2 regions of the Arthrobacter sp. S2(2024) genome follow, and region 1 is predicted to be linked to the other one. Evidence: riboswitches for the same ligand, from Rfam matches in the RefSeq annotation. Region 1 holds a riboswitch; the other holds the start of a gene.
The links. Region 1 has a riboswitch for cyclic di-AMP ahead of VLA65_RS14025 (hypothetical protein). Riboswitches for the same ligand answer to the same signal wherever they lie in the genome.
Positions count from the first base shown of each region.

Region 2: linked by a shared signal. The riboswitch ahead of VLA65_RS09810 (hypothetical protein) and the one ahead of VLA65_RS14025 (hypothetical protein) in region 1 are both predicted to bind cyclic di-AMP.

Region 1 covers NZ_JAYKZI010000006.1:104,294-119,332, forward strand. The annotation lists gene VLA65_RS14020 (PucR family transcriptional regulator) at 1-468, shown strand, start outside; gene VLA65_RS14025 (hypothetical protein) at 627-1,742, opposite strand; cyclic di-AMP (ydaO/yuaA leader) riboswitch at 1,757-1,902, opposite strand; gene VLA65_RS14030 (flavin-containing monooxygenase) at 1,987-3,081, opposite strand; gene VLA65_RS14035 (TetR/AcrR family transcriptional regulator) at 3,152-3,772, shown strand; gene VLA65_RS14040 (helix-turn-helix domain-containing protein) at 3,778-4,173, opposite strand; gene VLA65_RS14045 (TetR/AcrR family transcriptional regulator) at 4,234-5,010, shown strand; gene VLA65_RS14050 (acyl-CoA dehydrogenase family protein) at 5,124-6,380, shown strand; gene VLA65_RS14055 (HPr family phosphocarrier protein) at 6,525-6,803, opposite strand; gene ptsP (phosphoenolpyruvate--protein phosphotransferase) at 6,843-8,531, opposite strand; gene VLA65_RS14065 (TetR/AcrR family transcriptional regulator) at 8,649-9,371, shown strand; gene VLA65_RS14070 (PTS mannitol transporter subunit IICBA) at 9,441-11,396, shown strand; gene VLA65_RS14075 (mannitol-1-phosphate 5-dehydrogenase) at 11,396-12,544, shown strand; gene VLA65_RS14080 (MarR family winged helix-turn-helix transcriptional regulator) at 12,740-13,228, opposite strand; gene VLA65_RS14085 (NAD(P)-dependent oxidoreductase) at 13,289-14,020, shown strand; gene VLA65_RS14090 (amino acid permease) at 14,138-15,039, opposite strand, start outside.
Region 2 covers NZ_JAYKZI010000004.1:81,297-96,335, forward strand. The annotation lists gene VLA65_RS09795 (hypothetical protein) at 231-1,013, opposite strand; gene VLA65_RS09800 (response regulator transcription factor) at 1,229-1,969, shown strand; gene VLA65_RS09805 (sensor histidine kinase) at 1,982-3,460, shown strand; cyclic di-AMP (ydaO/yuaA leader) riboswitch at 3,625-3,798, shown strand; gene VLA65_RS09810 (hypothetical protein) at 3,801-4,538, shown strand; gene VLA65_RS09815 (bifunctional glycosyltransferase family 2/GtrA family protein) at 4,699-6,069, shown strand; gene VLA65_RS09820 (glycosyltransferase family 39 protein) at 6,066-8,147, shown strand; gene VLA65_RS09825 (ArnT family glycosyltransferase) at 8,154-10,247, shown strand; gene VLA65_RS09830 (HAD-IA family hydrolase) at 10,244-10,921, opposite strand; gene VLA65_RS09835 (VOC family protein) at 10,976-11,353, opposite strand; gene VLA65_RS09840 (MFS transporter) at 11,478-12,908, opposite strand; gene VLA65_RS09845 (TetR/AcrR family transcriptional regulator) at 13,009-13,716, shown strand; gene upp (uracil phosphoribosyltransferase) at 13,733-14,368, opposite strand; gene tadA (tRNA adenosine(34) deaminase TadA) at 14,392-14,901, shown strand; gene VLA65_RS09860 (VOC family protein) at 14,982-15,039, shown strand, end outside.

The DNA of each region.
Region 1 (15,039 bases):
AAGCGCGCCGGCCGAAAAGTGGACCGCGTCATTCTTGGCATCAGCGAGCCGTTTGCGGCTATTCGCCAACTGGGCCGGGCGTACCGGCAGTCGAAGCTCGCGGCCCAGGCTGCCGCCGTCGATCCTCCGCTCGGCGAGCTCGTGGACAGCCGCTCGGCCGGGATCTACCAGTTGTTCGAACGGCTACAGGCGCCCGGGGGCTGGGACGATTCGGGTTCCGTGCACTTCCAGGAGATCGAGGACGCCGACCGCAACGGCGAGCTGCTGCCCGTGCTCGAACTGCTTTACGACAGCGACGGCTCCGTTCAGGATGTGGCCTCGAAGCTCCACCTGCACCGCAGCAGCATCTACAACCGACTGGCCAGGGTCCGCCAGCTTATCGGAGCGGATCCGCTGAATGGCGCCACCCGGCTCGAACTCCACGCAACGCTCAAGGCGCGCCGCTGGGCTGGCCGACCGCGGATTTGAAGCGCAGGTACCGGAAACCGCGCTGGCCTACTTGTTGAACTGCCTCAACTGAAGGCTGCAGCGCCAGCGGTCCGGGCGGTGCTGAATCATCTGCGTCCGGGTGTTCCGGCAGCATCGTCCGTGCCACTCGACGGCAAATGCTCGATGCCCTCCCATCCTCACTGCAGTGCCTTGGTTGCTGCGTCCAGAATCGACCCAAGATCGACGCCCGGTTGGGTAGGCGGTGGCGTCGGTGTGGGGCTGGCCGGGGTCCGTGGCTTCCAAGAACCTGTGGGTGCGGGAGTCGGAGACGCTGGATCCGTCGGATCCGGTGTCGGGGTTGGGCTAGCGGGTCCGGTCGGACCGGGGCTGGGAGCCGGCGCAGGCTGAGCCGGAACCGGGGTGGAAGGAACAGGCGCCGGGGTGAGGCTTGGGGGCAGCGCTGACGGGAGGGCCGGAACCTGAACGGAGATCGACGGTGCAGGGACGCTCGACGGTTCCACAGCTACCGGTCCTTGCGGCGAATGCTGCGCCGGGTCCCCGGCCTGGCCGGACTTGGCGCTCGGGGTAGCTGCCGAAGGTGATCCCGCAGCGCTGGGGGAGGTGCTTGGCGTCGTGGAAGGAGCGCCGGATTGCGTGGAGTCCTGGCTGTCTGCGCTGGCAGCGTCCTGGGCGCGGGATTCCTGGCCGAAGAAGGGCAACTCGAGGGCTTGTCCCAGGGAGCCGGCGGCCAACAAGATGCCTAGGGCACCTGTCACCACTGCCATTCGGTTGCTCATCGTCCGGACGGCGGCGGCCTTCTTGAGGACGGCGTGTGGTTCACGGCTGAAGGAGGAACCGGTAAGGGGCGCCGGACCGGCGCCGGCGCGGGTTGCCGCGGGAAGTGCCGTTGTGGCTGCGTTCTCGGTTTTGGCCGACTCTGCTGCCGCGCGAGCCAAGGTCGCAGCAGACACCGTCGGTATGGCCGCGGTGGCCGGCTCAGCTGTCGCAGGAGCCGCGGTCTCGGCAGCGACAGTCGGTACGGCCGCGGTGGCAGGTTCTGCCGCCGCGGCAGGCACTGTTTCAATGGCCGCAGTTTCGCTGGCTTCTGAGGCCCGCTTCCGTTCGGCTGCGCGGGCGGCCGCGCGCGTGGTGGGTGCCGCCGTCGTCGGTGTTGCCGTGGGGGTGGGCGCCGCCGTCGAACTCAAAGGTTCGGAAGCCGGCGCAGCGATGAACGGTTCGCTGTCTGTGGCCCGACGACGTCCGGTTGGTTTGGTGCTCTCGCCCGCCACTTGGGCACGGCGAGGCTGATCCATGGTTGGGGACATGGTGATTGCCTCTCAACGCCTTCGAGGTTAGCTGTCGGGTTCGGACGAGGCCGTCCGGCCGCGCGTGGCGGCTTCACCCCAAGGGCCTGAAGTAGGCCCGGAGACTCTGGGTCCCCCGTCTCTGCCGCGGGTCTGGCGGATTCCGGGTTGCGGCAGAGCTCGGCGTCAACCCGGAAGCGGCCCGGTTGGGGACCGGGTCGCCCCTCGACGTTACAACAGCCGGCATGCAAAGTCACATTTGAATAACGGGCGCGGTGACCCGTTTTTGCCCGGCCTGGCCGGCGATGAGTCCCGCGACGTGTTCGGCGTCGCGGCCGACCCCGCCCACGAGGCCGGAGGTCAACCCGTATTGGAAGGGCATGCCCACAAAGAACAGTCCTGGGAGTTGTTCCACGGCGCCCCGGAGGGTGAGCGGCCAGCCGTCCTCATCCGTGGGAAGTCCTTGGATCCAGCCAAAGTCCGGTTGGTAACCAGTAGCCCAGATGACCGTGGACACCGGTATCGCGTGACCTTCATCGGTCAGGGGTTGGCCATCGCGCGTGCCCTTCAGGCGTGGCAGGCGGGTGACTCCAGCGGCGTCGAGCTCCCGCGTTGAGGTCCGGATCAGTGGCGCGCCGTGCTGGGTGAACCCGAGCGCGACCTTGCGGCCGATAGGGGTGGATCTGTTCAGCACCTTGTGGATGAAGAGCCACCAAAGCCCGCCGGCGTATCGCGTCACGGGGCCTGGAATGTGGAACGGAGGGTTTCCTGCGATGTAGGTGCGGTGCGTGAGTGCGAGCTCCAAGGCGATTTCGACGCCGGAGGTGCCGGAGCCGACCACCAGGACATCTCCGGGCGGAATTGAGTCCGGGTTGGCGTATTTCGCTCCGTGCAGTTGGTGGATGCCGGGATCGAGATCCCTGGCGAACGCCGGGACCCGTGGCTGTGTATTCGGGCCCGTGGCAACAACAACGTTTCTCGCCAGGATCGACCCGGCGCTGGACTGCACCCGGAACCGGCCGTCCTCCCGCTCGATGCCGACGACGCGGGCGCCATGGCTTACCGGGAGTTCCCAGTTCGTGGCGTAATTCTCGAGGTATTCGGCCATGGCGTCTTTGCCGGGAAAGGTCCCTCGGGCGGCTGGAAACGGCAGGCCGGGAAGGGAATCGTGCTGCGCCGGGGTGAAGAGGCGCAAGGAATCCCATCGGCTCCGCCACACGTCGCCGACGCGGGCCTGCGAGTCCAGGATGAGGAAATCTTGCCGGTGTTTCTTCAGGTGGTATCCGGTGGCGAGCCCCGCCTGCCCGGCGCCCACAATTACCGTGTTCACTGCCTCATTGCTGTCCATCGCGAAGCCTCCTGAGGTGTCCGAGGTCATTAGAATAGCATTCCAGTCACTGGAATGCTATTCTTTTTTCGTGGAAATCCGGCAAAATGACAGGCGCTTAGCTCAAGCTGTCGCAACCAAAGCTGCCGTGGTGGAGGCCGCCCGTCAGCTGTTTCTGAGCAAAGGGTATGTGGCCACCACTATCGGGGCCGTTGCCGAGCAAGCAGGTGTGGCCGTCCAGACCATCTACAACTCCGTGGGCAACAAGGCTGCGCTGCTCTCCGCCGTGGTCGACGCGACGGCGGCGGGTCCGGACGCCCCCCGTTCCGTGCCGGAGACCATGCGCGAGCGGACTGCCGCAGCCGCCGACGCCGGAGCGGTCCTGGCGCTGTTGGCCGACTGGTTTGCCGAGGTGAATCCGCGGAGCACCCAATTGTTCACCGTCATGCGGCAGGCCTCCGCCGTCGACGCCGAAGCCGCAAAAGTGGAGCGGGACCGGGCCGAAACCCGGCTACGGAACTATGCGGAAGCTGCGGCCGCGCTCAGGCGGCGCGGGGCACTGAGCTCCGGCATGAGCGACGAGCAAGCCGCTGCCGTGATCTGGTCGGTGGGTCATCCGGACACCTACCGGTCACTCGTGCTGGACTTCGCCTGGGGATTGGACCGCTACCGGGACTGGGTCCACGCTGCGCTCAAGGCCGCCCTCGCGTAGCTTTTCTACTTGTTGCTTTCCTCTTCCGCCGCGGCCGTCTTCTTCTGGGTTTCCAGCCACGCCATGATGTCCGCGAGCCTGATGCGCCGATGCGTGCCGCGGTATTCCACCGGGATTTCGCCACGGTCAGTCATGTTCCGCAGGTAGGTGTGCGAGATTCCCGCGAGTTCGGCCGCCCTCGACGTCGTGAGCATTTCCTCGACGCTGCTCACGGTCACAGCTTCACCTCGGCCCAGCCTGCCAAGGAGGTCGACGACGGCGTCCCTCGCCTCATCCGGCAGCCGGTGGACCGTGCCATCCACGAAGACGGTGATGTCGTTGCTGTCCTGGAGTGAGCGCGCCAGGTTACGGGCGTCGTCCGCGGGCAAGCCAGGCGTCACGCGGGGAGCTATCAATGCCATGGCAGAAGCCTAGCCGCGCTCAAGGCTGTGCGGTTACGCCGCCGTGTTAGATTCACGCCTATGGTCAACTACCCCGCCAATCCGGATCCCGCGCTCGCCGTGGCCGCGGCAATCGATCTACTGGTGCGGCAAGGCTATGACGCGACCTCCGTGGACGACCTGGCCGATGCCGCAGGGATCAGCCGGAGCACGTTTTTCCGCAAGTTCGGCTCCAAAGAGGACATTGTTTTCGCTGATCACGACCGTATTCTGGCGCGGGTCCAGGACCTCCTTGCGCGGACGACGGCGGATCCGTTGGGTGTCGTCGTGGATGCCGCGCTCTTCGTTTTTGGCCACCATGTGGGCAACCGGAAAACCTCCCTCGCCCGCTACAAGCTTCTGCATCAAGTGCCGGCTCTTCGTGACCGTGAACTGGTCATGACGCATCGCTATCAACGGGCTTTCCGGAATCATCTTCTTTCCGCGCTGCCCGAGGGCGAAAGCCGCGAGGTCACGGCCGTGGCCTTTGCCGCTTCGGTGGTTGCTGTGCACAACAGCGTCTTGCGCCAGTGGCTGCGCGCTATTTCTGCTGGCGATCGCGAGGCGGGTGCGGAGCGCGTCACGGGCGCGGAGCGCGATGTGCGGGAAGCTGAAGCCGAAGAGCTGGCCGCGCGGCTCGGGCGTGAATTGGGCGCGTTGGCGGACACTTTCGCCCATGTTTCAACCGGCGAGGCGGGTAGCGACGCAGCCGGTGCCGCGTCCGCGCCAGGCGGCCGTCCCGCCGTCGTGGTTGCTGTCCTCGATCCGGCAGCGGGTACGGAAGAGATCATTCAAGCGGTTCGGGACGCGCTGGCTTAGTTCGATCCAGCAGAGTCCATGGTTGGAACTGAGTTCCTTGACATGAAACTGAGTGTCAGCGCATGCTGGGAGTCGTAGATCGCAACCCCGAGCGAGGATCCCCCATGACGACGATGTCCAACAGCGCTTCCGAGGAACTGGATGCCATATTCCCGGTCGGCGCAGCTTTTCCGGCTGGCACCATGGAGCCCGAGTATGTCCTGAACGAATCCCTGGACCCGGACCCGGCCTCCGTCTTCAAGGACGTTAGCCGCGAAGACCGCGCCTACTGGGACCGCGCGCGGACCTTTGTCCAGGACGACGTGCTCCCGGTCATCGCGGGGTACTGGGAGCGCGCGGAGTATCCGCTCCATCTGGTGAAGCGCCTGGGTGAAATTGATCTGCTGCGCGACGGAATCAACGTCGACGGGTTCCCGGCCATGAGCAAAACCGCCGCTGGACTGGTCACCATGGAACTGAGCCGCGGGGACGGCTCCATCGGCACGGTGGTCGCTGTCCAGGGCGGCTTGGCTTTGCGGTCCGTGGCGGAATGCGGTTCCCCAGAGCAGCAGGACCGTTGGCTTCCCGTGCTTTCCCGGGCCGAGGAATATGGCGCTTTCGCCTTGACCGAGCCCGCGCACGGTTCCGATTCGGTGGGACTCGAGACGACTGCGACCGCCGTCGATGGCGGCTATGTGCTCAACGGTGAAAAGAAATGGATCGGCAACGGCTCAATCGGCGGGCTGACCGTCGTCTGGGCCCGTGGCGACGACGGGCAGGTTCACGGATACCTCGTCCCCCAGGATTCCCCCGGGTACTCCGCCACGACCATTGAAGGCAAGCTGTCACTCAGGGCAATCTGGCAGGCACACATCCGCCTTGAGGATGTCTTCGTCCCGGCGGAAAACGCGCTCCCGGGTGCCCGGAGTTTCAAGGACACAGCCCGGGTGCTCTTGGCGACCCGGCTGGGAGTGGCCTGGTCCGCCGTCGGGCACGCCACTGCCTGTTACGAAACCGCGGTGCAGTACGCGGCCCAACGCCGGCAGTTCGGCCGCCCACTGGCCGCTTCGCAGATTGTGCAGGAGCGACTTGCCCGGATGCATTCGGAGCTCGCCACCATGCAGCTCATGGTCATGCAGATGACCAAGCTGGACGATGAGGGCGTGCTGACTCCCGCGCAGGCGGCGCTCGCGAAGTTCACCTGCACCCGCACTGCCCGCAGCATCGCCTCGAACGCGCGCGACTTGCTCGGTGGCAACGGGATCTTGTTGGCCAACCGCGTGGCCCGGCACTTCGCCGACATAGAGGGCATCCATACCTATGAAGGCACAGAGACTGTCCAAGCGTTGATCATCGGACGCTCGATCACGGGTATCTCCGCCTTCGCCTAAAGCGGTATCCCGCCCCCGGCGCGGCCCCCCAGACGCTCGCTCAGATATGAGCGCAAAATCCCGGACGCTCGCTCAGATATGAGCGCAATCGACGTAACGCTCGCTCGCTAATCAACGGTGAGCGAGCGTCTGAGGGGGAGGCGCCTACTCCGCGTCGAGGTCCGTTTCCAACAGTGTCACCAGGGAATCGAGGGCAGCGTCGGCGCCGTCGCCCTCGGCCCGAAGCACGACGACGTCGCCCTTCGCCGCGCCGAGCGTCATGAGCGATAGGATGCTGGCGGCGTCGAGCGCGTCATTGGCAGGCGAACCGGCCATCGCGATGGTCACTTCGACCGGGGATTCCCCCGCGGCTTCGGCGAAGATCGCCGCCGGACGGGCGTGCAGTCCGGAGCGGCTGGCGATGGTGGCGGTGCGTTCGGGCATGGTTTCTCCTTGTGTTCAGGTGGGGCAGTACAGCGGGGCTCAGAGCCCGAGTTCTTCGAGGATCGGCAGTTTGGCGCGGACCCAGGCTTTCGCGTCAAGCGCATCGGGTGCGCTGAGCGCCAGCCGGGCCAGCTCTTGCGCTTGTTCCAGCGTCACCGTTTTGAGCACGGTTCCGACGGCGGCCAGCGAGCGGGCGGTCATGGAGAGCGTGGACACGCCCAGGCCAACGAGCACGACGGCGAGGGCCGGGTCCGCGGCAGCCTCACCGCAGACACCAACCGGTTTGCCGTGGCCCTCTTCCGCCGAGCCTGCCACCGTCAGCTGAACGAGGCGCAGGACGGCGGGCTGCCACGGGGTGTTGAGTTCGGCGAGGGGGCCGAGTTGCCGGTCGGCGGCCATGGCGTACTGGGTGAGGTCGTTGGTGCCGAGGGACGCGAAGCCCACGTGTCGGAGGACCGACGCCGAGGTCAATGCCGCGGAGGGAACTTCCACCATCACGCCGGGCGTCTTGATTCCCGCGGCATCGCACATCGACGCGAAATGGGCGGCCTCGGCGGCGGTCGAGATCATGGGTGCCATGACCCACACCTCGGCTTCTGTTTCGTCGGCAGCGATGGCGATGGCCTCGAGCTGGCGATCCAAAACACCGGGCGTGGTGAAGTCGGTGCGGTAGCCGCGCACACCGAGGGCAGGGTTGGGCTCGGTGGCGTCGGTGAGGAAGGGAAGGGGCTTGTCAGCGCCGGCGTCGAGGGTACGGAGTACAACCTTTTTGCCCGGGAAGGCGTCGAACACGCCCCTGTACGCGGCGGCCTGTTCCAGCACCGTCGGTTCGGTGTCGCGTTCCAGGAAGCAGAATTCGGTGCGGAAAAGGCCCACGCCCTGCGCGCCAAGCGCGGCGGCCGCGGCAGCGTCCTTGGCGCCGCCGACGTTGGCGAGGAGGGGCACCAAGTGGCCGTCCGCCGTCGTGCCGTTTCCGTCAAAGACCGCCAGAGTGGCGGCGTTTTCGACCCATGCGAGGGCGGCCGCGCGCTGTTCTTCGCTGGGTTCGAGGGAGAGTGAGCCGGCCGCGCCGTCCACAAAGACTTCTGCGCCGTCAGGAATTTCGTCCACTCCGCGGGCCGCGACGACGGCGGGCAGGCCGAGCGAGCGCGCGATGATCGCCGTATGGGACTGCGGTCCGCCGCCCGAGGTAACCAGTGCTGTCACGACGGCGGGGTCCAGCGTTGCGGTGTCGGCGGGAGCGAGGTCTTCGGCCACGAGGATGAACGGAGTGTCCGACGCCGGGATCCCCGGGGCGGGGACTCCGCGAAGTTCGGCGACGATCCGCGCGCGGACGTCCAGGACGTCGGTGGCGCGCTCGGCCATGTATCCGCCCAGGTTGTGGAGCATTTCGGACACGGAGGCGCCGGCTTCCCAGATGGCGCGTTCGGCGGAGCTGCCGTTGTTGTTGATGAGCTTGGTGGCCGATTTCAGGAGCATGGTGTCCTTGGCCATGAGGGCGGTGGCTTCCAGCACGGCCTTACCGTCGCCGCTGGCCTTGTCCGCGCGTGCTTTGAGTTCGTCGTGGACCGACTGTGCCGCCGCTTTGAGGCCCGCGACGGCGTCTTCCGCGGTTGTCGATGCGGCGAGCTGCTCGCCCGACGGCGGTTCGCTGACTGGTTTGGGCATCTGACGGATAGTGCCAATGACGCGGCCCGGGCTAACGCCTACTCCTTGGAAATTCTGCACTGAAATCCTCTGTTCCTGCTCTCGGATCGGACCCACCGGCTGCGGCGCCTCGGGGTCCGAAAAAATCTCCTGTGACTCACTTCATATAGCGTTGCTATAGGTGCTAGGGTAGCGGCTATGAGTTTCGATGACCAGCTTCCGCCCAAAACTCGGCTGCTCCGTGCAGCTGCCGAGTTGCTGGCGAATTCGGATGGGTCGCCGGTCTCTACGCGCCAAATCACCAAACTTGCCGGCGTCACGGCGCCCACGCTTTACCACCACTTCGGCGACAAGGAGGGGCTGTTCGACGCCGTCGTTGCAGCCGGCTTCGAGGAGTACGTGGCGGGAGAGCGGGACTTCGCACCCTCCGGGGTCCCCCTGGAGGATGTCCGCCGGATGTGGGACAACCACGTCCAGTTCGGACTTACCCAACCGCACCTTTACCTGGTGATGTTCGGCAACATCCGTCCGGAAAGCAGGCCGGCCATCGTGGCTGATGCCGAGTCGCTTCTGGAGGAGATGCTGAGCAAGGCGGCCATTGCCGGGCAGATCAACGTACCCCCGCGTGAGGCGGCCAGAAGCATCCTGGCGGCCAACGTTGGCGTCACGCTCATGCTCATCGCAGAGCCTTTGGAAGGCCGGAACCTCGAACTCTCCACCATGACCCGGGATTCCATGATTTTCGCCGTGTCCACGGAAACAGCCCGTGGCGCCGCAGCAGACGACTCCGGCAAGTCGTCCGTTGTTGTTGCGGCAATCGCGCTGAATGCGGCACTCCAAGCCTCGCATTCAGACCAGCTATCCAGTTCGGAACTGAAGCTGTTCCTTGAATGGCTTCACCGAATCTCCAGCAGCTCCTAGAGCTGTCCTCCTTCGATAGATATCGACTGATTCCGCATTGATGCGGGACTCACGTTAGGAATTCACACAATGGCAACAGCGTCAGTTGCGAAACCGCGCACCAGCGTGCGCGTTGGTGTCCAAAAGTTCGGAACGTTCCTCTCGGGCATGATCATGCCCAACATCGGGGCCTTTATTGCATGGGGCATCATCACCGCCCTGTTCATCCCGGCAGGGTTCTTCCCCAATGCGGACCTGGCCAAACTCGTGGGCCCCATGATCACGTACCTGTTGCCGCTGCTGATCGGCTATACCGGCGGCCGGGCGGTCCATGGCATCCGCGGCGGCGTGGTTGGAGCCGCCGCCACCATGGGTGTGATTGTGGGTACGGATATTCCGATGTTCATCGGTGCCATGCTCATGGGCCCGCTCACGGCCTGGATCATGAAGAAGCTCGACAAGGTGTGGGAGGGCCGGGTCAAGCCGGGCTTCGAGATGCTGATCGACAACTTCTCCGCAGGCATCGTCGGTGCCGCACTGGCCATCTTCGGCATGTTGGTGATCGGTCCGGTAGTTAAGGCCTTCAGCGACGGCGCGAGCAACGTCGTCGAGTTCCTGGTCCACAACGGACTTCTGCCGCTGACCAGCATCTTCATCGAACCCGCCAAGGTCCTGTTCCTCAACAACGCGGTCAACCACGGCATCCTCACTCCGCTCGGTACGGAACAAGCGCTGCAAAACGGCAAGTCCATCTTGTTCCTGCTCGAGGCGAACCCCGGCCCGGGCGTCGGCGTCCTGCTCGCCTACATGTTCTTCGGCAAGGGCCTGGCACGGGCATCCGCTCCCGGCGCCGCGCTCATCCAGTTTGTCGGCGGTATCCACGAGATCTACTTCCCGTACATTCTCATGAAGCCGATCCTCATCCTCGCCACGATCGCGGGCGGCATGACCGGCATCTTCACCTTGGTGGTCACCGGCGCGGGCTTGCGTTCGCCGGCAGCCCCTGGCAGCATCATCGCCGTCTTTGCCGCGACAGCGAAAGACAGCTATTTCGGTGTCGCCCTGTCCGTGCTCCTCGCAGCCACAGTGTCCTTCCTGATCGCCTCCGTGATCCTGCGGACCAGCAAGACCACCGATGTGGACGCGCTGGGCCAGGCAACGTCCAGGATGGAAGAACTCAAGGGCAAAAAGAGCTCCGTTTCCTCCACCCTCCTGGGCGCCGGCGGCGGTACCGCCGTCCTGACCCGTCCTATCCAGAACATCGTGTTCGCGTGCGACGCCGGCATGGGCTCCAGCGCGATGGGTGCCTCGGTCCTGCGCAACAAGATCAAGGCAGCCGGTTTCCCGGAAGTCAAGGTCACCAATTCGGCCATTGCCAACCTCAGCGACACTTACGACGTCGTGGTCACGCACCAGGACCTGACAGAACGCGCGCGTCCGGTCACCTCCAGCGCCGTGCACGTCTCCGTGGACAACTTCATGAACAGTCCCCGGTACGAGGAGATTGTGGAACTGGTCAAGAGCAGCAACGCCGGATCCGGCGCTGAGGGCTCGACGGCGGTTGCCGAACCGGCCGCCGGTGCCCACGCGGCCCAGCCAGCCGTCGTCGGGGGCAAGGATGTCCTGCTCCCCGAAAGCGTGATCCTCACCGGCACCGCGACGGATCGTGACTCGGCCATCGACGAAGCAGGCAAGCTCCTGCTGGACCGCGGCGCCGTGGACATGGGCTACATTCACGCCATGCATGAGCGCGAGGAATCGGTGTCCACGTACATGGGCAGCTTCCTGGCCATCCCGCACGGCACGAACGCTGCCAAGAACCACATCCTGCACTCCGGTGTGTCGATCGTCCGCTATCCCGAGGGCATCGACTGGGGCGGCAAGCAGGTCAAGTTCGTCGTCGGCGTCGCCGGCATCAACAACGAGCACCTCCACATCCTGTCCTCCATCGCCAAGATCTTCACGGACAAGGCGCAAGTGGCCCAGCTTGAACAGGCCACGTCGGTTCAGGAAGTGCTGGATCTGTTCGGGAAGGTCAACGCATAGTGAAGGCAGTCCATTTTGGGGCAGGGAACATCGGACGAGGGTTCGTCGGCTTGCTGCTGCACGAGGCCGGATATGAGGTGGTCTTCGCCGATGTAGCGGATGCCTTGATCAGCCAGCTCGCCTCCGTGTCCTCCTACGAGGTCCACGAGGTCGGCGAAAACGCGGCAGTCAAGACCGTGTCCGGTTTCCGGGCCCTGAATTCGGGCACCGAAGAGGTTGCCGTCGTCGCGGAAATCGCGACGGCGGACCTCGTCACCACGGCGGTGGGGCCGCACATCCTGAAGTTCGTGGCACCCGTGATCGCGCGGGGCATCGCCGGCCGCTCGCCGTCGTTGGCTCCGCTCCAGGTGATGGCCTGCGAGAACGCGATCAACGCCACGGACCTCCTGCGTTCCGAAGTGGAAGCGGCGTGGGACGGTGCCGCGGGCGATCTTTCCTCCGTTGCTGTTTTTGCGAATACCGCGGTGGACAGAATTGTCCCCAACCAGGCGCCGGGCCAAGGCCTGGACGTCACTGTGGAGACCTTCTACGAGTGGGTCATCGACCGCACGCCGTTCGCGGGGGCGGCGCCAGTGATCCCCGGCGCGACCTTTGTGGATGAGCTCGGTCCGTATATCGAACGGAAGCTGTTCACGGTCAATACAGGACATGCCTCGGCAGCGTACTTCGGCTACGGCGCCGGCCTGGAGAAGATCTCCGATGCGATGGCCGACGCCTCCGTGGCCGCCCGGGTGCGGGCCGTGCTGGAGGAGACCAAGCAGCTTCTCGTGGCCAAGCACGGCTTCGTCGAAGCCGAGCAGGAAGCGTACGTGCAGAAGATCCTGTCCCGCTTCACCAACCCGTACTTGCCGGACACCGTGAACCGGGTTGGCCGTGCTCCGCTCCGGAAGTTGGGCCGGCACGAACGGTTCATCGGCCCGGCGGCAGAACTGGCCGAGCGCGGAGTCACTCCCGTCGCCTTGCTCGACGCGATGTCGGCCGCCCTGCGTTTCGACGACGGGGCCGACGACGAAGCCGTGGAACTCGCCCGGATGCTTTCAGAGATGGACGCCGCCGAGGCGGTTGAGCGGATCACTGAACTGCCGCCGTCGCACCCGTTGTTCCCGCAAGTGCAGAAGCTGATCGAAGACCGCAAGGCCGAGGCCTAGGCTTTCCGGCGACGCCCGCTGGCGGTCCGGTGCGCCCGCGTGCCAGCCGGCCTGCGACGCCCGCTCAGATATGCGGGCCTTTTCCGGGACGCTCGCTCGGATATGCCGGCTTTTTCCTGAACGCTCGCTCACCCTGCTTCACCTGATGTGAAGGAGGGTGAGTGCTTTAAGGCTCTAAAAGTAGGGAAGCGTCGACTAGTTGCCGAGTTCTTCCGACGCCGTTCGCCCGGCGGCATGGACGCGCCGCAGGAAATCCGTGATGACGGCGATTTCGGAGTCGTCGTAGTCTGCGCAGATGGTGTCCATGAGGCTGTTCATTCCCGAGTAGAGGCGGAACATCTCGGCGTTTCTGTCGGGAAGAACCCGGATCACTACGGCGCGCCGGTCGGACGGATCGCGGTCCCGGACAATCCAGCCTCCGCGTTCAAGCCGGTCGAGGATGCCAGTCATGGTGGCCGGGTGCAGGCCCGCGTGTTTGGCCAACATGCTCGGGCTGAGCGGCCCGCGGCTTGAGATCAGGTCAAGACAATCAAGGTCAACGTCCTTCAGCTCGGCTTGGGTGCCGACCTGGTGATTGAGTACGGCTAGTTGCACGCGCACGCCCCGAAGCTCGGCTTTGAGCTCAGCGACAGCACGCCGCCGACGGCGCGGAGTTGCCGCCTCTTGATTTGATATGGAACTCATATGATATCGTTTCTGTATTGTATGGTTTTCCTAGGACAAGAATACCGGAGGCCGCATCACATGAAGATTGCAGTATTCGGGGCGAACGGCCCCACCGGAAGGATTCTCACCGCACAAGCGCTCGACGCCGGACACGTCGTCACCGCTGTCACGCGCAGGCCGCACGAATTCCCGATTTCCGCTCCCGGCCTAAGTGTGGTCGGCGCCGATGTGTACAACTTCGAGGACGTGAGCGCCGTCGTCGAAGGAAGTGATGCCGTCCTCTCAACCCTCGGCGTTCCATACAGCCGACAGCCGATCACGGTCTATTCAGTGGGCACCGGCAACATCATCCGGGCAATGGGCAACCACGGCGTCCGTCGATTGGTCTGCGTGAGCTCCAGCGCCACCGACACTACGGCCGGCCCGCATGGAGGGTTCCTTTTCGAGAAATTGCTGCAGCCACTCGTTACCAAGCTGCTGGGGAAGACCCTGTACGAGGACATGCGGCGAATGGAATCTGCTGTCGCCGCCAGCGGCCTGGATTGGACAATCATGCGGCCTTCCGGTCTTTTCGAAACCGATTCCGTGACTGAATACAAGATGGCCGTTGACTACATAAATGGCACTTTCACGTCGCGGGCCGACCTTGCGGACTCAATGCTCAGGCAACTCACTTCGGACGAGTTCGTGCGCAAAAACGTAGCAGTCGCAACCTTTTCGCAGAAGCCGAGCCTCATTCAGCTGCTTTTCCGCGAGGCCAGCAGCAAGAAGGCCGCGCCCGACAGCGTTCCTGTGGGAAAGTTGTCATGAGCCGCCACAGAATGCCCGAAACCCTCCTTCGCGTGATGACGTGAAGGAGGGTTTCGGGTTTTGCCCATATAGGTGAGCGCGCGTCGGAAGATTGGCCGCTATATGTGAGCGGGCGTCCTAGCGGGCGGCGGTTTCGACTGCGGCCGTCTCGGTTTCGGCCATGGCCTTCCACTCGGCGACGCGGGCTTGGTGCAATGGCGATTTCCGGACCAAGGCGTAGGCGACGGCGAGGATCGCGAACCAGATGGGCGTTACGAGCAAAGCTGTGAGGGTGTCCGGCTGCGTCGTCAGGGCCCAGACCAGGAAGCCGAAGAAGGCGAAGACCACCCACACCATCACGATCCCGCCGGGCATCTTGAACGTCGATGCCTCGTGCAGTTGGGGCCGGCGCTTTCGGAAGACGAGGTAGCTGGCCAGGATGATCGACCACACGAACATAAAGCAGACGGCGGACACCGTGGTGACCATGTCGAAAGCTGCTCCGATGTCTTTGCCCGCGTAGAGCAGGGCGACGCCGCCAAGGAGAAGCACGCAGGACAGGAACAGGGCGTTCTGCGGAACCTTGCGGCTCGAAAGACGGCCGAACATCTTCGGGGCATCGCCGTCGTTCGCCAGGCCAAACACCATGCGCGACGTCGAGTAGATACCGGAGTTGGCCGAGGACATGGCGGAAGTCAGGACCACGAGGTTCACCACGGTGGCCGCGATGCCCAGTCCGGCCAGGGAGAACATCGCGATGAACGGGCTGTGGCCGGCTTTGAACTCGGTCCACGGGATGACGGACATCAGGATGATGAGCGCGCCGACGTAGAACAGCATGACCCGGACCGGGATGGCGTTGATGGCGCGGGGCAGGTTGTGCTCCGGGTTCTTGGTCTCGGCCGCGGCGGTGCCCACCAGTTCGATACCCACAAAGGCGAAGACGGCGATCTGGAAGCCGGCAACGAACCCCATGAATTCCTTGGGGAAGAAGCCGCCGTGGCTCCAGAGGTTGGTGAAGCTCGCGGCGCCGGCGTTGG
Region 2 (15,039 bases), on a different contig from region 1:
CATCTCGTGAAAATTCTTTGGCAAATCGTCTGCTAGGACCCCCGCAATGGCCCTAGCCTCACGCCGCGCTCGCACTGGATGTCGTTTTGAAGGCCCGTAACGACATCAGCTCCGTGGGCCCACGCCGCCAGGGTTCCCTGGCCGTGGGGCCACGCCGGCGAGGGTCCCTGCCTGAGCTTGCGAAGGCCGGGACCCGGTGGGGACTTGCGAGGCGAGGGTGGCGGTGGGGACTAGTTGGTGGTGCCGGTTCCTTGGGTACTTGATGTGGTGGCAGTAACGATCTGGATGGACTGGGCCGTGTACTTGTCCGATTCCTTGAGCGCAGTGACCCTCACGCTGGATCCGGATTTCACATCGGCGAGGGTCAGGGTGGTGCCGCCGCTTCCGCTTCCACGTTGCCGCAGGCCTTCAGCTACCACGACGTCCGTTCCCAGCGCATAGGTTTTCGTGAACCCGTCCTCGCTCTTGACGGTCATGGAACTCGCCGAGATGTCGGTGACCGTACCCAACTGACCCGCCATGGTGACATAGCTGCCGTTCTGGAGGACCACGTATTCAGAGTGGACCGCGGCGTTCAGGCCGCCCATGCCGACGCCGAGCCCGCCAGGGCCTGCGTTCGTGCCGCCCGGGCCACCGAATCCGCCCTGGCCGTTCTGCCCGGCCCCAGGTCCCTGCGCGTTGGTGGTATCCGCGGCCGCGGTCCCGTTGCCGGCGGCATATGCACCGGCTCCTGCCGCAGCAGCGACCACCACCGCGACGCCGCCAACAATGAGCCCCTTCTTCAGGCTCCAGTTCTTGAAAAACGAAGGTCGGGGCTGTCCGGCGTTGTATTGCTGCGGAGCACCCCACCCGGCGGCCGGCTGCTGGTTCGCCGGCGGCTGCGGAGCACCCCACCCTGCGGCCGGCTGCCCGGCACCAGCCTGCGCAGAATCATCAAGGGGGCGGATCACCGGCTGCGGGTGTCCGTTCTCCGGCTCGGAACCAGGTACGGAGGGGTTGTTTTGCTGATCCATGGTGTTCTCCATCGAAATCGAGACTGTTTGGTCGTGATTGTTCTTGTCCCAAACAGCGTCAGCCGCTTTGCTGTGCGTTGGCTGTGTCGAACTGAAGGCTTCCCTGTGACCTGCAGAACCGCCACAACCTCCGGACAGGTGGCTAGGCTGGGACTCACAGGGTGCTCACAGCAACGGCAAAGCACTGGCAAACCGGCAGATAGGAGAGTTGTCCCATGGCATCCTCGCACTCCATGACCAACAACCTTCCGCAACTCAGCCACCCGGACGGTTCCCCCATCCGTGCCCTTGTGGTTGACGACGAACCCAGCCTCGCCGAGCTCATGAGCATGGGCCTCCGCATGGCGGGCTGGTCGGTGGCGGTGGCGGGCGACGGTCCCGCCGCGGTAAAGCTCGCCAAGGACTTCCGACCGGACGTCCTGGTGCTGGATGTGATGCTTCCAGGGTTCGACGGCGTCGAGCTGCTCGGCAGGATCCGCGCCTTTGCGCCGGAGGTGCCTGCGCTCTTCCTCACCGCCAAGGACGACGTACAGGACCGCATCGTCGGGTTGGCCGCCGGCGGCGACGATTATGTCACCAAGCCCTTCAGCATGGAGGAAGTCCTGTTGCGCCTGCACCGTTTGGTCCAACGCTCGGGGGTGGCCGCGATGGACACCGCCGAGCTGGTGGTGGGCGACTTGACCCTGAACGTCGACACGCGTGAAGTTACCCGCGGCGGCGAGGACATCCCGCTCACGGCGACCCAGTTCGAGCTCCTGCGCTACCTCATGGAGAACCCCAAGCGCGTGGTCAGCAAGGCCCAGATCCTGGACCGCGTGTGGGACTACGATTTCGGCGGCCAAGCCAACATCGTGGAGCTTTACATCTCATACCTGCGCAAGAAGATCGAGGCCAACCACCCGCCCATGATCCACACGGTGCGCGGAGCAGGCTACGTCATCAAGCCTGCCGAATAGCCGGGGCGCCGAATGTCCGCACTCTCGGGTATCCCCCGCCAGACCGACCATAGCTGGTTCAATCCTTCAACCTGGCACTTGCGCACGCGCTTGATCCTTCTCTCCATGGCACTCCTTGTGGCCATCTGCGGTGCAGTCGGGGTGGTCAGCTATGCCTCCATGGATCTGTTCCTCACGAAGCAGCTCGATCAGCAATTGATGCAGGCCTCCCATGGCCGCCCGCCGCAAGGCAACCCTGGCGGCCGTCCGGACCCGCTGGACCCCCGCGGCCAGAGCATCGGCACGCTCAATGCACGCATCCTTGCAGGCCAGGTGAGCAGCGATGCCGGCTTCTTGTCCTCCGATGCCACACGTGCGCCGTTGTCGCCCAGCGACGCCCGAATCCTGTCGGCGCTCCCGTCCGATGGCCGCCCGGTTGATCGCACGCTGTCCACTGGCGGCTACCGGCTGGTGGCCACCGAAACTCCTTACGGCGATGTTGTCATCACAGGTCTCCCGCTCGCCTCGAAAGAGGACACCGAGGCCTCCCTCGTCTGGACCATGGTGCTGGTCTCCTTGGGCGGACTGGTCCTGATCGGGCTGGCCGGAACCGTGCTGATCCGCCGCACCATGCGGCCGTTGGAGCAACTCTCCGACGTCGCCACCAAGGTGTCGAAACTTCCACTCGACGCCGGTGAAGTGGCCCTCGCGGTGCGTGTTCCGGCGTCGGCGGCCCATCCGAGCACCGAAGTGGGAAGCGTCGGCCATGCTTTGAACCTGATGCTGGACAACGTCTCGAGCGCCCTCGAGGCCCGCCAGCAAAGCGAAACCAAGGTGCGCCAATTCGTCGCGGATGCGTCGCACGAACTACGCACTCCGCTGACCGCCATCCGCGGCTACACCGAACTCTTGCGCATGACCGAGACGTTCACCGAAGACGGGCGCAAGTCGCTGGGCCGGGTGCAGAGCCAGTCCGAACGCATGACCACCCTCGTGGAGGACCTCCTTCTCTTGGCCCGGTTGGACGAAGGGAAGGCCCCGGAATTCACCGATGTGGACCTCACGCAGTTGGTGATCGAGACCGTCAGCGACGAGAAAGTCATGGCTCCCGAGCACATCTGGCAACTCAAGCTCCCGGATGAGCCCCTCACGGTCCGCGGCGACACCACCCAACTCCACCAGGTTTTGGCGAATCTGCTCTCCAACGCCCGCAAGCACACCGAGGCGGGAACCACCGTGGTCACGGGCGTGATGCGCTCCGCCGATGGCAGCGCCGTGGTGACCGTGACCGACAACGGCCCGGGCATCCCGCCTGAATTCCAGGGCAGGATCTTCTCCCGCTTTGCCCGTGCCGACGCCGCCCGGTCCGGCTCCGAGGGCACCTCCGGCCTCGGCTTGTCCATTGTGGAATCCATCGTTCAGGCGCACGGCGGCACGGTCGAAGTGGCGTCGCGGCCTGGCCGGACGGAGTTCGCGGTGCGGCTCCCGGCGCTCAGGACTGCCCCGGCCTGACGGGCGAACCAGAAGAGTACGACGCCGGTGCCCGGCGCGCGCAAGTCGACGCACCGGCGTCGTGATCTCCGTTACCTAAATGTGACTTAAGCTGGATCCTCCTGTACCGTCGAATAGGTGCGCTGGATCATTCCGGCCACCGCCGGGTAGGCGCCGAGCTCTGCCACTCCCCGGTGCCCAACAGTCCAGGCAGAGACGGGGGACCCAGGTCTCCGGGCAAGCGCTCATGTTGAGCCAGCCCTAGGGGTGAAGCCGTGCCGCCACGTTCCGCTGTGGCCACGGCCGGATGACCTCATCCGAATCCGACAGCTAACTCCGCAGGCGTCGAGAGGCAATCACCATGTCTGATTCCAAGGATCAGTCGCGCCCTGTTGCGCGCCACCGCGGCGAACCTGCCCGGAGAAACAAGTCACGTTCCACGCTGAGGCGAGCCGCCTCGAACCTCGGCACCGGCCAGCGCATGGCAGTTGTTGCCGGCGTCGTTGCCGTGTTCCTCGGCGCAGGCGCTGCCACCCAGGCCGCCGGACAAGCCATCAACGCCCAGGACATGAGCCGCACGTCCGAATCCCGCACGGTGGATCACTCAGCCACGCCTTCGGCCACCGCCACGCCGTCGGCGAGCGCAAGCGCGATCCCCAAGCCGAGCACTGCGTCGACGCCAAGCCAGGCGGCCGCGCCCGCTCCAGCCGCCGTCGCGCCCCAGGCTGCCGCACCGGCCGCACCCGCTGCACCCCCTGCTCCAGCGGCACCGGCTGCACCAGTCGCCGTCGATGATCCCTCCGGCGCCCAGGCCTACGCCGCAAGCATCCTTCCCTCCTACGGTTGGGGCCAGGGCGAAATGTCGGCCCTGATCACCTTGTGGAACAAGGAATCGGATTGGCGCACCACTGCCACCAACGCCTCCAGTGGCGCTTACGGCATTGGGCAGTCGCTGCCGGCCGAAAAGATGGCGTCCGAAGGCGCCGACTGGCAGACCAACTACCAGACGCAAATCCGCTGGGGCCTGAACTACATCAAGGAACGCTACGGATCGCCGTCCGCGGCATGGTCCTTCCACTTGGCCCACAACTGGTACTAAGCCAAGAGCCAACCACAAAGTACGTCGAGGTCCGTCCCTTCCGGGGCGGGCCTCTCCGTTTCTTGGCCAGGCAAGTGATGCGCCACGCTGGTCACACATCCACAGCCACGTCACAGGTTCCGCCTAAAGCCTTCATATTCGGCAACGGCACTCTGGATACATGACGCTCATCGAATCCACCTCCGGAACCCTGAAGGACCCCGCGGTGGTGCCGCCGGGCCTTCCCATCCAACCCAGCACTCCCATCCAGCGCGGCACGGGGCGGCGCGCCCCCGTGGACACCCACACCGCCATCCCCGTCCTCGACGTCACCATCCCCGTCTTCAACGAGGAACGCGATCTCGAAGAGTGCCTGCGCAGGCTTCACGGCCACTTGCGCGAATCCTTCCCGCATGGCTTCCGCATCACCGTGGCGGACAACGCGAGCACGGACGGCACGTTGAAAATCGCGGAGCGCGTAGCCCGGGAACTGCCTGAGCTCGCGGTTGTCCACCTTGACGAGAAGGGACGCGGCAACGCCCTTCGCAAGGTGTGGCTTGCATCGCCGTCGCCCGTTCTGGCTTACATGGACGTTGACCTTTCCACTGACCTCGCCGCACTGGCGCCCCTTTTGGCGCCGCTGATCTCCGGCCATTCGGACCTCGCCATCGGCACCCGACTGACCCGTAACTCGCGGGTCGTCCGCGGCCCCAAACGCGAGTTCATTTCGCGCGGATACAACCTGATGCTGCACTCGTTCATGGGTGCCCGCTTCAGCGATGCCCAGTGCGGCTTCAAAGCGATCCGGGCAGACGTCGCCCAGCAGATCCTCCCGCACACCATGGATAACTCGTGGTTCTTCGACACCGAACTCCTGGTCCTCGCCGAACGCTGCGGCCTCCGGGTCCACGAAGTTCCCGTCGACTGGATCGACGATCCCAATTCCAGCGTCGACGTGGTGCGGACCGCCCTCGCCGACATCCGCGGCATGGTCCGGCTCACCCGGGATCTCGTCTCGGGCCGCATCCCCATTCCGGAACTGCGGGCGGCACTTGCACGCGGGCCGCTCCCGGCGTCGTCCCGAATCGCCGAGCAAAGCCCGCGCAGCAGCCTATTCGGGCAATTGGTCCGGTTCGCCGCGATCGGCGCTGCGTCCACCCTCGCCTATGTGCTCATCTTCCTGTTCTGCCGCGGCTTCATGGACCCGCAGCTGGCGAACTTCCTGGCGCTGCTCGTCACGGCCATCGCCAACACCGGCGCCAACCGTCGCTTCACCTTCGGCATCCAGGGCGGCAATCCCGTTCGGCACCACTTCGAGGGGTTGATCGTCTTCGGGATCGGCCTCGCACTCACCTCCGGGGCCCTCGCCTTGGTGCACAGTACGACGACGCCGGACCGCTGGGGCGAGCTCCTCACCGTGGTCGCAGCGAACCTCGCCGCCACGGCAGTCCGCTTCCTGTTGTTCCGCCTTTGGGTCTTTCGGCAGCCTGCGGCGCCGTCGGCTGAACCCATGACACAAGCCAAAACGCGCACAGAAACGGCAGCATCATGACCTCCACGATTACTCCCGCAAGCACAGGACCCGCCGCCGGAAATGCTGACGCCGGCCCCGCCGTCGGGATTGCCGACGCACCGCGCCACTCGGCACGCCCGTCAACCCCGGATGCAACGCCCCGCTGGACCCGATACGCCTTTGGCCGGCAGCCCCGTTGGGTACGGCCGTCCGCCGCCGGGCTCCTCGTAGCCACCGCGTTCCTGTATCTCTGGAACCTCGCGGCCACCGGCTACGGAAACTCCTTCTACGCAGCGGCCATTCAAGCCGGCACCAAGGACTGGACGGCGCTTCTGTTCGGTTCGCTCGACGCCGGCAACGCCATCACCGTGGACAAGCCTCCGGCCTCCTTGTGGATCCCTGCTTTGGCGGGCCGGATCTTCGGCTTCTCTCCCCTGAGCATGCTGGTTCCCGAGGCGCTGATGGGCGTGGCCGCCGTTGGATTCCTTTACTTGACGGTCAAGCGGGTTTCCGGACCAGGCGCTGGCTTGTTGGCCGGTGGCGCCTTGGCACTGACCCCGGTGGCGGCGCTCATGTTCCGCTTCAACAATCCCGACGCCATGCTGACTCTCTGCCTGGTCCTGGCGGCGTACTTCACTACCCGCGCCATCGAACGGGCGGGCTGGAAGTGGCTCGCCGCTGCCGGCGCTGTAGTGGGCCTCGCGTTCCTGAGCAAGATGCTGCAGGGTTTCCTGATTGTTCCGGGCCTGGGACTTGCGTATCTCTGGGCCGCACCTACCCCGTTGCGGCGGAGGCTGCTGCACCTGCTCGGCGCGCTGGCCGGAATCGCAGTAGTAGCCGGCAGTTATGTCGCCCTCTTCCAGCTGACCCCGGCATCGGCACGGCCTTACATGGCGGGTTCGCAAACCAACAGCTTCCTCGAGCTGACCTTTGGCTACAACGGGCTGTCCCGCATCACGGGTTCGGGCGAAGGCACGCCCGGCGGCGGCGGAGCGGGCGCCCCTGCTGGAGGCAATCTCGGTGGCCTCGGCGCCTTCGGCGGCGGCGGTGGCGGTGGCGGCAACGCCGGATTCGGTGGCGCTGCCGGGATCACCCGCATGTTTGGCACGAGCTTCGGCGCTGAGGTCTCCTGGCTTCTCCCTGCTGCACTGATTCTGCTGGCAGCCGGCCTATGGTTCACCCGCCGGGAAGCGCGGGCTTCCCGCACCCGTGCCGCGCTCATCCTGTGGGGTGGCTGGCTTCTGGTGACGGCGGGCGTCTTCAGCTTCATGAGCGGCATTGTCCACCCCTACTACGCGGTAGCGCTCGCACCGGCAATCGCAGCCTTGGCAGGCATTGGCAGCGTTGAGCTGTGGCGTGGCCGTGGATATTGGCCGGCCAGGATCGTCCTGGCCGTGGTCATCCTCGGTAGTTCGGCTTGGTCCGCGGTTCTCCTGGGCCGCGACGCCTCGTGGCTTCCGTGGTTGCGCATCGTGATCGTCGTCCTGGGCGTGGTGGCGGCAGCGGCAATCCTGCTCCGCCTCGACTCGTTGCGCTTTGCCGGCCAAAACACGGCGGGGCGGTTCCGGAACGCAGCGGCCGCGGCCGTCGTCGTCGTTTCCCTTCTGGCCGGCGGCCTCGGAACAGCGGCGTGGACGCTCGCGACGGCGGCTACCGCGCACTCCGGTTCCATCCCTACGTCGGGACCCAGCGGTTCCGCCATGGGCGGCTTCGGAAACCGCGCCGGTGGGTTCGGCGCAGCTGGTGGCGCGGGTCCGGCGGGAGGGCCCGGTTCCGAGGGAACGTCCGACGCCGGACTGACCGCCCTGCTGAAATCCACCACCACGAAGTGGTCGGCGATCGTCTCCGGTGCCACCCAAGCCGCAAGCCTTGAGCTCGCCACGAACACCAACGTGATCGCGCTCGGTGGCTGGAACGGCGGCGATCCCTACCCCACGCTGGCAGAGTTCCAGGACATGGTGGCCAAGGGACAGATCGGCTACTACATCGCAGGAGGCGGCATGGGTGGCGGCGGGTTCGGAGGCCAAGGCGGCAATTCCGAGGTAGCCTCCTGGGTACAGGCGAACTTCCAAGCCCAGACGGTGGGCAACTCCACGGTCTACAAGCTGACAAAGTAGATTCCGATGACCACTTCCTATTCCACAGGCACGGACTCCGAGGCAAGGCAGCCGGCTCCGCCGCCGCTGTTGGTGGGGCCGACTGCGCCGCAGGAAGCGGCCGTTCCCCACGGAGGGGGCGGCCGCGCCCGGGCCGGTTCGCCCCGCCGGTCCCGCCAGCCCCGCCGCACCCGCGGCCCGCATGCCCTGCGGCACCGCGTGGAGCTCGGTTTCGTGCTCCTGGCAACGGCGGTCCTTTATCTCTGGAATCTCGGCGCTTCCGGCTGGGCCAACGCGTTCTATTCCGCGGCGGCCCAGGCCGGTTCGCAGAATTGGGCCGCATGGTTCTTCGGATCGTCCGACGCCGCCAACTCCATCACGGTGGACAAACCGCCGGCGTCGCTCTGGATCATGGACCTCTCGGTACGGATCTTCGGGCTGAGCTCCTGGAGCATCCTGGTTCCCCAGGCGCTCATGGGCGTGGCCACGGCCTGGCTGCTGTATCTGGCAGTCAGGCGAGCCGCGGCCCCCGCTTCCGGCGATCCACAGCTCGCCCACCGGGCCGGGCTGCTCGCCGCCGTCGTCATGGCCATCACCCCGGTAGCCACCCTCATGTTCCGGTTCAACAACCCGGACGCCCTGCTGGTGCTACTCATGACGGCCGCCGGCTACGCCACTCTGCGGTCCATGCAGGACAACACACTGCGCTGGCTCCTGCTGGCCGGAGTGTTCCTTGGCTTCGGCTTCCTCACCAAGCAACTCCAGGTCCTGCTGGTGGTTCCTGGATTTGCGGTGGCGTACTTGGTTGCCGCGCCGGGTGGAGTGGGGCGTCGCCTGCTTCATCTGCTCGGCGCGGGGGCGGCCATGGTGGTCGCGGCCGGCTGGTGGCTCGCCGTCGTCGAACTCGTTCCGGCGAACATGCGGCCATACATCGGCGGCTCACAGAACAACTCGATCCTGGAACTGACGCTCGGTTACAACGGCCTCGGCCGGCTGAGCGGCCAGGAGACCGGCAGCGTGGGGGGCGGCAACGGTTGGGGAGTTCCTGGGCTGTTCCGGATGTTCAACAACGAATTCGGCGGCCAGATCGCGTGGCTGCTCCCTTCGGTGCTAGTCCTCGGGGCCGGGCTGCTGTGGCTGGGCCGGCGTGCCCCGCGCACGGATAGCGTCCGCGCCTCGGTGATCGTGTGGGGCTCGTGGGTGCTGGTCACCGGGCTCGTGTTCAGCTTCATGGCAGGCATCATCCACCCCTACTACGCGGTGGCGCTGGCCCCGGGCATCGCCGGGCTCGCGGGCCTGGGCGGGGCGCTTTTGTGGCAGCACCGCGCACAGCTCGTCGCCGCGGTCGTGCTCGCTGTGGCAGTTGCCGCAGCTGGATTCACGGCCTTCGGCCTCCTGGGCGGCACCACCGCTTATGGTCCGTTGCTGCGCTGGGCCGTGCTGCTGGGCGCATTGGCGGCTGCGGCCGGCTTGCTGCTCTCGGGACGTTTCCCGGTCCGCATCCTCCACCGCACGACGGCGGCGCTCGCCCTCGCGGCCTCCCTTGCCGGTCCGCTGGCGTACTCGATCTCTACCGCCTCCGTGACGCATAGTGGCGCAATCCCCAGCGCCGGTCCCGCGACTACGTTCGGTGGCTTCGGCGGCTTTGGAGCCCGGGGCGGCTTCGGGCAAAACAACGCAGCCCAGAACACTCCCCCGCAGACCCTCCAACAGCCGGGCGCCCAGGCTGGCGGCTTCGGAGGGAACCGGCAAGGCGGCGGCCTGGGCGGCCTGCTCGGCGCCACCACGCCGTCGTCGGAAATGGTTGCCGCACTGAAATCCGGCGCCTCGAACTACACGTGGGCGGCCGCCGTCGTGGGCTCGAACAACGCCGCCGGCTACCAGCTGGCCACCGAACTGCCGGTCATGGCGGTGGGCGGTTTCAACGGCACGGACCCGTCTCCCACCCTTGAGCAGTTCCAGCAGCTCGTGGCACAGGGCAAGATCCACTACTTCATCGCCGGCGGGACCATGCAGGCGAACAGCGGATCGGAAGCCCCCGCCCAGATCGCGCAATGGGTGGCTGCGAACTTCCAGTCACAGACCATCGGCGGGACCACGGTGTACGTACTGGCGGGCTAGAACCGGAGCTCGATCACCCATCGACCGGAAGCGTCCAGGCTCGCCGTGGCAGTGACAGCTGAATAGTCCGCGATCTGCCACAGCCCATCCGCCGCCTCGCCGCCGGCGTCGCCCACCACCACGGTCCGCATTCCGGCCGCACGGGCGGAAGCGATGCCCGCGGGGGCATCTTCGAAGACGACGACGTCGGCCGGCTCGGCACCCAGCAGCGCTGCGGCCCTGAGGTAGCCTTCCGGGTGCGGTTTGCCACGGGTCACGGCCTCGGAGGTAACAGTGGTCGCGGGCATCTCGAGTCCGGCTGCCTGCATGCGCACCCCGGCAAGGATCCGATCGGCCGAGGTGACCATGGCGACGGCGTCGGCAGGCAACGACCGCAACAGTTCCGCGGCTCCGGGCAACGCAACGATCCCGTCCGTCCGGGTCCGTTCCATCTCGCCGAGTTCCTCCGCGAGCGCGTCGATGTCAGCTCCGGCGGGAGCGAAACGGCGCACCGTGTCCTTGGCTTGGACCCCGTGTGAAGTCCGCAGGATCTCCTCGATGTCCAGTCCATACCGGCCCGCGAATTCGCTCCACACTTGCTCCACGATCGCGGTGGAGTCCACCAAGGTTCCGTCCATATCGAAGAGGACAGCCCGGACGGTCAGGGTTTTCACGGCTTCAGCAGGCAGGTTCATGCATCCATCCTGCCGCTGAAGCCGGTCTGCGGCCCAACTCTTACGGTGTGAGTCCTAGCCGTTGGGCCGGTGGGGGATGTACTGAACGGCCCATTTGTTGCCGTCCGGATCGGCGAAGTACACAAAGTGGCCCCAATCCTGGATGTCGATGTCGCTGACTTCCACGCCGTTGGCCTTGAGCTGGCTGTGGGCCTCCTGGATATCTCCCACCACCATTTGCAGGCTGGGAGCGGTGCCTGGAGGGGCGTCGTTGAGGCCCTCGCCGATGCAGATGGAGCAGGCCGAGCCGGGCGGAGTCAGTTGGACGAAGCGGATGCCGTCCATAGGCCGCTCGTCGTAGTCGGCGTTGAAGCCCACTTTGTTGACGTAGAAATCCTTGGCGCGGTCCACATCGGACACGGGGACAAACACAAGTTCAAGTTTCCAGTCCATGCGCCAAAGGCTATCGGCGGAGCCCGAAAACCGGTAGGGGCGGAGCACAACGCTGGGTCACTTACGGCCCATGTTGCTGCTCGAATTGGGCCGTAAGTGACCCCGCGTTGACGAGTTCGGCTGGTTAGGCGTTTTGCAGGGAGGGTTCGACGGCGGCGCCCGCTTCCGCTCCAGCCGCCAGGCTGCGTGCGTGGGCGCGGGACGGGAGGAGCCACGCCGCCAGCGTGGCGAGGACCAGCACAGACGCACCCACGTAGACGGCGGGAATGGCCGCGTCCACATAGCCCGTGGGAGTGAGTTTGCCGCCGGCTCCCGTGAAGACTGCCGTCAGGACGGCCACGCCCAGTGCCACACCGATCTCCCGGAGAGTGGAGTTGGTCCCACTCGCCTTCGCGTGGTCCTCGGCGCGCATGTTGGCGAGCACCGCCGTCGACATCGGGGCGAAAACCAGGCCCATACCGATTCCGGCCGCAACAAAGCCCGGCACCAGGGTTTCATAAGGGACGGTCGCGGAAAGGACTCCGGCCAGCCAGAACATGCCCGCTGTCAGCAGCACGAGGCCCGCAATCATCAGGGTCCTGGTGCCAAGCCGCGGGGCCAACAGGCCGGCAAGCGGTGCCACGAACATGGGCGCCAAGGTCCAGGGCATCGTCATGACGCCTGCTGCGAGGGGTCCGTGGCCCTGTACTACCTGCAGGAACTGGATGAGGATGAAGACAGACCCGAAGATCCCGAAGCTGAAGGTCAAGCCGATCAGGTTTGCCACGGTGAAGCTGCGGTCGCGGAACAGCCGGAGCGGAAGCAGTGGCGCAGCGACCCGGGATTCCCACAGAACGAAGGCAAGCAGCAGGACGCCGCCACCGATCAAGCCGGCGAGGACTTCGGCGCTGGACCAGCCGGCGTCGTTCCCCCGGACAATGCCGAAGACGAGCCCCAGGAGGCCGAGTCCGGAGAGAAGAAGGCCTACGACGTCGGCGCGGACGCGGGCGCCGAAGCTGTTCGGCAGCGCGAAGAGCGCCAGAGGAATCGACAGGATGCCGATGGGCACGTTGAGCCAGAAGATCGCTTCCCAGCTCCAGCCTTCCACGACTGCGCCGCCGATCAGCGGCCCCAGTGCGACACCCAGGCCGGAGACTCCGCCCCAGATGCCGATGGCGAGCGGGCGCAGCTTGTCGCTGACCGAGCCCACCAGCAGGGTGAGCGATAGCGGCATGAGCGCCGCGGAGCCAACGCCCTGGACCGCGCGGGCGGCGATGAGCTGCAACGGATCCGTGCTGACGGCTGCCGCTGCGGACGCGAGGGTGAAGATGGCAAGGCCCGCGATGAACACGTGACGGCGGCCGAAGCGGTCCCCCAGGCCGACGGCCAGCAACATGAACGCCGCGAAGCTCAGGGAGTAGGCGTTGACGATCCACTGCAGTTCCTCGACGCTCGCACCGAGGGCCTTGTGCATGACGGGCAGTGCGTTGGTGACCACGAGGTTGTCCAGTGTGGCCATGAAGACGGGGAGAGAGGCCGCCACAATGGCCAGCCAAACGGGAATGGTGCGTTTCATGATGACTCCACGGGTCGCTGAGGTGCCGCTAAGTTGGGTTGTTGTAATCGAATGATTACTTAAGGCCCAAAGTTAGTTATCGACTGATAACATGTCAAGTGTGGCGAAGAAAACAGCGGGCACAGGCGCCCCGGAATCGGGCTCAAGCAGCCAGGCAACTGCCGAACGCATACCAGCGGCGCAGCGGCGCGAACTGATCCTGGAAGCCGCCACCGGCGTCTTCGCCGAGCGTGGCTACGCTGGTTCCACCACGGACCAAGTGGCAAAGGCCGCGGGCATCAGCCAGCCGTATGTCGTGCGGATGTTCGGCACCAAGGAGACACTGTTCCTGGAGGCCCTGGATCGCGCCCAGGGCAAGCTGCTGCGCGCGTTCCGCGACGTCATCGCGGCGTACGACGCCGGAGAACTCGCCGAAGAATTGCGGCACCTCGATCCTGCCGCCGGGAGCGGTCGCCCGGAACAGCTCAAGCAGCTCATGGCCATCGCCTACGCCGACCTGATCGAGGATCGCGGCATTCTCATGATGCTGATGCAGGCCTTCGTCGCCGGCCATGAACCCGCCATCGGGGCACGCGCCAGGGAAGGATTCCTGGATATTTACCGCCTGGTGCGCGACGAAGCCGGCCTGTCCCCCGAAACCTCCCGCGACTTCCTTGCGCAGGGCATGCTCATGAACACCCTGATCGGCATCCGCCTGCCGGAAGTCTACGAGCAGGACGAGACCGCCGAGGAGTTGCTTGAGTGCACCCTTCGGTCCAAGCTGCCCATGGTGCTCAAGGCAAGCAAGGCCCAGCGCCGCGCGGGTTAGTAGCTAGCCGGACTCGCTAGCCGGCCACGCCGTACAGGCGGTCTCCGGCGTCGCCCAGGCCCGGAACGATGTAGGCCTTTTCGTTGAGCCTCTCGTCGATCGACGCGAGGACGATCTTGACGTTGGCTTCGGAAAGCTCTTCTTCCAGCTTGGCCAGGCCCTCCGGGGCTGCGAGCAAGCAGATGCACGTGACGTCCGAGGCACCGCGCTTGAAGAGGAACTTGATGGCTTCGCGCAGTGTGCCGCCGGTGGCGAGCATGGGATCCAGGACGAAGATCTGGCGGCCGGTGAGGTCCTCGGGGAGGCGCTCGGCGTAGGTGATGATGTCCAGGGTCTCTTCGTCGCGGGCCATCCCCAGGAAGCCCACTTCGGCGGTGGGAACCAGCTTGGTCATGCCCTCAAGCATGCCGAGGCCTGCGCGCAGGATGGGGACCACCAGCGGCGTCGGCTTCGTGAAGGCAGTGCCGATCGCCTTGGTGATGGGGGTTTCGATCTCTACCGCTTCGGTCCTGACTTCGCGGGTGGCCTCGTAGGCCAGCAAAGTGACGAGTTCTTCGGTGAGTTGCCGGAAGACCGGTGAAGGAGTGTTCTTATCCCGCAGAACGGTGAGCTTGTGAGCGACCAGCGGGTGGTCCACGACGAGTGTGCGCATGACTCCAAAACTATCATTGAGGGATGAGCACCAACGAGCCTTATCACGCAGAGCACGCGGCCTGGATGGGCCTGGCACTGGACGAGGCCCGGCGGGCGCTGAATACGGAGGACGTGCCGATCGGCGCTGTCGTCCTGGGGCCCGACGGCGGCGTGCTGGGTGCCGGACGGAACGAACGGGAAGCGCACGGCGACCCGACGGCGCACGCCGAGATCGTTGCCATCCGCGAGGCGGCCGCGGCCCTGCAACGCCACGCCCTTGAGCTCGGCGAAGGCGGAGACGGCTGGCGCCTCGAGGACTGCACCCTTGTGGTGACGCTGGAGCCGTGCGCGATGTGCGCCGGAGCCATTGTGCTGGCCCGGATTCCGCGGGTGGTCTTCGGCGCCTGGGATGAGAAGGCCGGGGCTGCCGGATCGGTGTTCGACATCCTGAGGGAACGCCGGCTCAACCACTGGGTGGAGGTGTACGCAGGCGTGCGCGAAGAGGAATGCTCGGCTCTGTTGCGCGATTTCTTCGCGGCCCACCGGAAATAGCAGCTGCCTCCGGATCGCCCTTGAAATTGTGAGGTGTTGGACGTCAGATGGTCTCAGGCAGCACACCTGAGGAGGACCTCATGACCGTCTCGTTCAACCACACCATCGTCTACACAACGGACAAACGCCGTTCCGCGG